2 regions of the Microbacterium sp. NFH-22A-Y genome follow, and region 2 is predicted to be linked to the other one. Evidence: predicted binding sites of a transcription regulator. Region 2 holds the regulator's gene; the other holds the start of a gene.
What was found. The regulator HspR, encoded in region 2, represses chaperone genes until heat shock. The targets are predictions, from matches to a motif close to AAGTTGAGTCNNNNNGACTCAACTT.
Positions count from the first base shown of each region.

Region 1: the regulator HspR is predicted to act here: its motif matches at 1,957-1,981, upstream of L0965_RS02680 (Hsp20/alpha crystallin family protein).

Region 1 is NZ_JACBGF010000001.1:588,674-592,074, forward strand. It holds gene L0965_RS02670 (L-serine ammonia-lyase, iron-sulfur-dependent, subunit alpha) at 1-647, shown strand, start outside; gene L0965_RS02675 (hypothetical protein) at 734-1,723, opposite strand; gene L0965_RS02680 (Hsp20/alpha crystallin family protein) at 2,020-2,475, shown strand; gene L0965_RS02685 (DUF2804 domain-containing protein) at 2,592-3,401, shown strand, end outside.
Region 2 is NZ_JACBGF010000001.1:244,877-248,277, forward strand. It holds gene L0965_RS01120 (nucleotide exchange factor GrpE) at 1-251, shown strand, start outside; gene L0965_RS01125 (DnaJ C-terminal domain-containing protein) at 267-1,250, shown strand; gene L0965_RS01130 (heat shock protein transcriptional repressor HspR) at 1,253-1,696, shown strand; gene L0965_RS01135 (DUF2252 domain-containing protein) at 1,703-3,064, opposite strand; gene L0965_RS01140 (potassium channel family protein) at 3,069-3,401, opposite strand, start outside.

The DNA of each region.
Region 1 (3,401 bases), 340 kb from region 2:
CGCCGACCAACGGTGCGGCCGGCATCCTGCCCGCCGTCGCGATGTACTGGTGGCGCTTCCTCGCCGACTCGGGGATCGGCGCCGCGAACGCCGTCACCCCGTACGGGGAGCTGGTCGGCTCGGCGCTGCTCGGCCTGCACGGCGAGACCGATCCCGTGCCGGAGGCGGTCGCGGCCTCTGCCGAGGCGCTCGCCGAGGCGAACCGGCGCCGCGGCATCCGTCGGTTCCTGCTGACGGCGACGGCGCTGGGCTCGCTGTTCAAGGCGAACGCGTCGATCTCGGGTGCGGAGGGCGGATGCCAGGCCGAGGTCGGCTCGGCGTGCGCGATGGCGGCCGGCGGGCTGACGGCCGTGATGGGCGGGACGAACCGTCAGATCGAGAACGCCGCGGAGATCGCGATGGAGCATCATCTGGGCCTCACCTGCGACCCCGTCGGCGGGCTCGTCCAGATCCCCTGCATCGAGCGCAACGCCATCGCGGCCTCCACCGCCGTGACGGCGGCGCGTCTCGCGCTGCGCGGCGACGGCACCCACTACGTGCCGCTGGACGCCGTCGTCGAAACGATGCGCCAGACCGGCATCGACATGTCGACGAAGTACAAGGAGACGAGCGAGGGCGGTCTCGCCGTCAACGTCGTGGAGTGCTGAGCACCGGCTCGCAGCCGCGGCTCGGTTGGCGCTCGCGCCGCAAACCGTGCTGCCATTTCTAGCGAACGGGCCCACCGAGCGGCCGGTCACGCAGGCGCGGCGCGGCGCGCGAGGGCGGCGCGCACCAGTGCCGCGCCGCAGGACGGATCCTGACGGATGTGCGCGGAGGTCAGGCGTACGACGTCCCAGCCGAGGTTCGCGTAGTCGGCGTACTTCTGGAGGTCCCGCGCCCACTGGCGACGCGAGGTGCGGTGGTGATCACCCTCGATCTCGACGGCGACCTGGTGAGCCCGGAACGCGCCGTCGCTGATGCCGAGCAATCGCCCGTCCGAGGTGCGCACCTCGACGTCGAGCTCGGGCTCCGGCAGGCCGGTCCCGATGAGCGACAGTCGCCAGTCGGTCTCGAGCGGCGACATGCTGCCCGTGCGCAGCAGGGGGAGTGCTGCCCGGAGCTTCCCGATTCCCTGTCGGCGTCCTGCGGCGACGGCCGCACCCAGGTTCTCGGGCCTGGCGAGCTGGCGTTCGGGCACACGCCGCCCCCATCCGTCGCGGGGCACGCGGATGATCGCGTCGCCGATGACCACCAGATCGCGTGTCGAGTGCTCACGGGCGAGCATCGCCCAGGTGGAGCCGAGCGTCGCGACGGGAATTCCGGCCCGGACCGTGGAGTGGACGAGCATCGGCGCGACCTGCACGGCGGCGATGCCCGTCCGCCGGAGCGCACGGTGCGGCGCAGGCACGGCGACGTCGAGGTCGCCGGATGCCGCGGCATCCGCGTCGAGGAGGGGGAGTCCGTGGATCGCGAGCGCCGTCGTTCCGATGTAGAACGCGTGGGGCGGAAGCACCAGCACGTGCGCGCGGACGCGACGCAGGATGGCGCGCCGCGCGATCTCGTCCGGGGCGTCCTCGCCGAGCGTCGCCGCGTCGTCTGCCTCACGCCGGAGGCGGACTCCGCGGAAGGGTGCGTCCAGGTCGCGCGCCGCGAGTCGTCCGCGGGCGACGCCCGCCGCCGCCGCATCGGCGGCGGTGAAGACCTGGGGCAGAGTCGACGGAAGCGGGCGTGGTGGGCGCGGCATCCCCTCAGCGTGGGCGCATTCGCTGCCGTCGCGCGCCGCGCCGCGAGGCCCCGTGGAGAACGTGCGCGGGTGCGCCGTCTGGGGAGGAGGAGGGCGCTGCCCGGCGAGTTGGCGCCGACGCCGGAAACGGTGGCGTGGTTTCCGGCTCGTGCGTCAACTGAGCCCGGGCAGGTCGGAGGGTTCGCTGTGCGTGAACCGTTGGCACTCTCCTGGTGTGAGTGCTAATCTGAAGCTAGTTGAGTCGACGAGGCTCAACTTTCAGAACTCACAGAGCCATACACGAACAGGAGAGAACAATGGCCACGTATGACCCGTTCCGTGACCTCGACCGCATCGCGTCGGGCCTCTTCGACACGCGCCGCGGACCGCGCCGGATGCCGATGGACCTCTACCGCGACGGCGACCACTACGTGCTGAGCGCCGACCTGCCGGGCATCGATCCGGGCTCGGTCGACATCGACGTGGACGGCCAGCTGCTGACGATCCGCGCCGAGCGCACCCTCACCGAGGGCGAGGGAGTGAAGTGGATCACGCGCGAGCGCGAGACCGCGAGCTTCCTGCGTCAGCTCAACCTCGGCCAGGGCATCGACACCGACGGCATCGCCGCGACCTACAGCAACGGCGTGCTGACCGTGACGATCCCCGTGAGCGAGAAGGCCAAGCCGCGCAAGGTCCAGGTCGTCGCCGACGGCGGCGCGCCCACGATCCAGGCCCACGCGTCGGCACAGGAGCCGCAGCCCGTCGAGCCGTGACCGTCGGCGCCCTGCGCCACCGCCCGAACCGCCCCGCGTCCGCCTCGGACCGGGGCGGTTCGCGTCGACAGCGCTAGTGTCGAAGCACCCGACCCGGAACGTCAGCAAGGATGCCGATGCCCGACCTCCCCGCCGCGCACGAGCGCGAGCTCACCGCACCCGTCTCCCTCACGCGCCCCGACGGCCGGCTGAACCCGGCCGCGATCGGGTTCAGCCGGAGGCCCCTCGTCGACACCGACGGCATCGGCCGGGGGCGCGGCCGGTTCGTGCGGTCGTGGGGTCGCAACAAGCGGTGGGAGTACTGGAACGTCATCACGCCCACGCACATCGTGTCGCTGACCGTGTCGTCGCTCGACTACGCCGCGGTCCACGAAGTGTGGATCCGCGACCGCGCCACCGGACGCACGTGGTCCCGCAACGCCACCGTCCTGCCCTCGCGCGAGGTGTCGCTGCCCGGCTCGCTCGGCACGGGCATCACGATCGCCCGTCATCGCGACCTCGCGGCGACCATCACGCCCGCCGAGCGCGGGCAGCTCTGGCGGCTGCACGCGGAGATCCCCGCCGCGTCGTTCGACATCACCGTGACCCGCCCGCCCGGCCATGACCTGCTCGCCGTCGTGGTGCCGTGGTCGTCCCGGCGCTTCCAGTACACCGTGAAGGACGTCGCGCTGCCGGCATCCGGCACGCTCACCCTCGACGGGATCGATCACGACGTGCCGGCCGGATCGTGGGCGGTCCTGGATCACGGGCGGGGCCGCTGGCCGTACGACGTGGCGTGGAACTGGGGTGCCGGGTCGGGTCTGCTCGCCGACGGCCGGACGTTCGGCATCCAGGTGGGCGGGCGCTGGACCGATGGGACGGGGGCGACCGAGAACGGCGTGGTCGTCGACGGCGTGCTGCACAAGATCTCCGTCCCCGTCGCCTGG
Region 2 (3,401 bases):
ATCTGGTCGAGGGCTCGCCGCTGCTGGCGATCGCCGAGAAGCTGCGCGCCGTCGTCGCCCGCCTCGGGGTGGAGACCTACGGCGTCGCCGGCGAGGCCTTCGACCCGCAGCAGCACGAGGCGATCTTCCACGCCCCGAACCCCGGCGGGGTCGAGGACGGCACCATCCTCGATGTCGTCGAGGTCGGCTACCGCCTGGGCACGATCGAACTGCGACCGGCCAAGGTCGTCGTCGCCGGTTCCGCCGACTGACGGGAGGAGGTGTCCATGGCCAGTCAGGATTGGTTCGACAAGGACTTCTACAAGGTCTTGGGCGTCTCCAAAGACGTGTCCGAGGCCGACCTGAAGAAGGCGTACCGCAAGCTCGCGCGCACCTACCACCCGGACTCCACGCAGGGAGACCCGGCGAAAGAGGCGAAGTTCAAGGAGATGAGCGAGGCGTACGCCGTGCTCTCCGACAAGGCCCAGCGCGAGGAGTACGACCAGATCCGCGCGATGGGCGCCGGAGGCGCACGCTTCCAGGCGCCCGGCGCGGGTGCCGGCGGGTTCGAGGACGTCTTCAGCCGTTTCGGCCAGTCGCGCGGGTCGGCGCAGTCGGCCGACTTCGACGACCTGTTCTCGATGTTCGGCCAGGGCGGCGGCTTCGGCTCGGGACGCTTCGGTCAGTCGACCGGGGGATTCCGCGGCTACGGCGGTCCGCAGCGCGGTGCCGACGTCACCGCGCGCACCACGCTGGACTTCCAGACCGCCGTCAAGGGCGAGACCATCACGCTGGCCGGCGAGGACGGCAAGCCGTTCAAGGTGAAGATCCCGGCCGGGGTCTCCGACGGCCAGAAGATCCGGCTGCGCGGACGCGGACGGCCGTCGCCCGACGGCGGCGAGGCGGGCGATGTCGTGGTGAGCGTCACCGTGCGGCCGCATCCGGTGTTCACGCGTGACGGGCTCAACCTGCGCGTGACCGTCCCGGTGACCTTCACGGAGGCGGCGCTGGGGGCGACGATCGAGGTGCCGACGCTCGGCGGCGATCCCGTCAAGCTCCGCGTCGCGCCCGGCACCCCGTCGGGTCGCGTGCTGCGGGTCAAGGGCCGAGGTGTCCACACCGCGAAGGGCACGGGCGATCTGCTCGCCGAGGTCCAGGTCGCCGTCCCGGCGCACCTGGACGACCAGGCGAAGGAGGCGCTGGAGCGCTTCCACGAGCTGGAGCCGAAGGAGAATCCGCGCGCCGACCTCATGGCCAAGGCCCGGGAGTGACGATGAGCGACGAGCAGCCCGACGAGGAGGCCCCGATCTTCGCGATCGCCGTCGCCGCCGAGCTCGCCGGCATGCACCCGCAGACCCTCCGCCAGTACGACCGGCTGGGGCTGGTGGTCCCCGGCCGCACCCAGGGCGGGTCGCGGCGCTACTCGCTGCGTCACGTCAAGCAGTTGCGCGAGGTGGCCGCGCTCTCGGCCGAGGGCATGAGCCTGCCGGCCATCTCGCGGCTGATCGAGCTCGAGAACGAGGCGCGCGGCCTGCGCCGTCGCGTCGCCGAGCTGGAGCAGCGGCTGCAGGAGGAGCTCGCCCGTCGCTCCCGCGTCTTCGCGGCGGGGGCGACGGGGTCGGTCGTGACCCTCCGCCACGGCACGCGCGTGCGCCGGGCGACGGAAGTCGTCCTGTGGCGACCGCTGCCCGCGGCGGACGCCGATCCCGAGCAGTAGCGGCGACTAGACGGTGCGGGTGCCGACGGCGTCGACGAAGGCGCCGTAGTCGGTGCGGGAGAGCGCCGCGTATCCGTACGCCCACTCCACGATGGACTCTGCGGCGGCCCGCCCCGCACCCAGGTAGCCGACCACGCGCGCCGCGTTCGGGGATTGGCCGTGGGCACGCGCCAGCACCGTGGCGCACGCCTGGGCGTAGAGCCGGAAGGGCGCGTCCTCGAGCGTCTCCGCGTCGATCCCGCCCTTCATGTCGCGGAACTGGCGCACGTAGTAGTCGGTGCTCGCGCCGCGGAAGTGCCCGAGGAACGGGTCGGACGAGCCCTGCAGGATCCGCTGCAGGGCGACGACCCGGCCGCCCTGCCCGTGGCTCGCCACGAACGAGGCGAGCTCGGCGGGCTGCGCGGCGCCCCCGTACTCCTCGAGCACGCTGCGGCCGGCCTCCTTCACCTGCATGAGCAGGGCGGCCCCGTCGCCGTCGACGAACACGGCCACGTAGCAGCGCGTGCCCACGCTGCCCACGCCGACGACGCGTCGCACGACGTCCGACAGCGAGTAGTGCGACAGGACGAGCTGCACATCGGCGCGGGTGGTCGCGATGTACTGGGCGAGGGAGGCATCCACCGCGGCGACGATCTCGTCGGTGACGTGGGTCATCGTCGGCGGCTGTTCCACGAAGCGCAGCCGGCCGTCGGGATCGAGGGCGGTCATCTTGCGCACGGCCTTGTCGCCGGTGCGCTTCTCGGCGTCCGCGATCGCCGCACGCAGCACCTTCCGCGACGCCTTGTCGCCGCCGATCAGGCCGCCCGCGGCGTCGAAGTGCTGGTAGAACCGCGCGAGCGGCGTCGTGGTGTCGCCGACGGCGAGGGCCCGCGCGTAGCGCACGACCGCGGCGCGCGCGGCATCCGCGGTGACCGCGTCGTCGCGTCCGGTCGCCTGACCGGCGACGACGATGCTGGCGACCAGGCGCTTGAGGTCCCACTCCCAGCTGGCCCACGCCGACTCGTCGAAGTCGTTGAGATCGAACACCAGCGTGCGCTGGGGCGAGGCGTAGAAGCCGAAGTTGGCGACGTGGGCGTCGCCGCACGACGCGACGAGGATGCCGCTGCTCGGCCCCGCCGCGAGGTCGTCCGCCATGAGCGCCGCAGTGCCGCGATAGAACGCGAACGGGCTGGCCGACATGCGCTCGTCGCGCAGCGGCACGAGTTCCGGGACGCGGGCGGCGTTCTGGGCGGAGAGGATGCCGAGGGGGTCGCGCCGGTGCGTCGGCAGTTCGGCCAGCATCCTCCGGGGGAAGCGTCGGCGCTCGCGGCGGCCTTCCTCGTGCGCGCTCTGCCGGCTCGTGGGCGCTGTCCAGGAAGCGAGGGTCATGCGCTCATGATGGCATCGAATCGTCGGCGTCCCCCGGCGTCGAGCCGCGGGCGGCGTCGAGCGCGCGTTCGTGCTGGAGACGCTGGCCCACCCGGTGCATCTGGTCGGTGAGCGCGGAGATCACCGTGGCGCTGGTGACACCCAGCACGATGAGCCCTCCCATCATGAGCCCCACGGCGATCGTCCGACCGAGCGGTGTCACCGGGACGAAGTCGCCGTAGCCGACCGTCGCCAGGGTCGAGAAGCCCCACCAGATCGCATCGCCCAGGTTGACGATGTTCGCGTGGGCGTCCTGCCGCTCGGCGAGCCACACGAGCGTCGACGCCGTGAACACGAA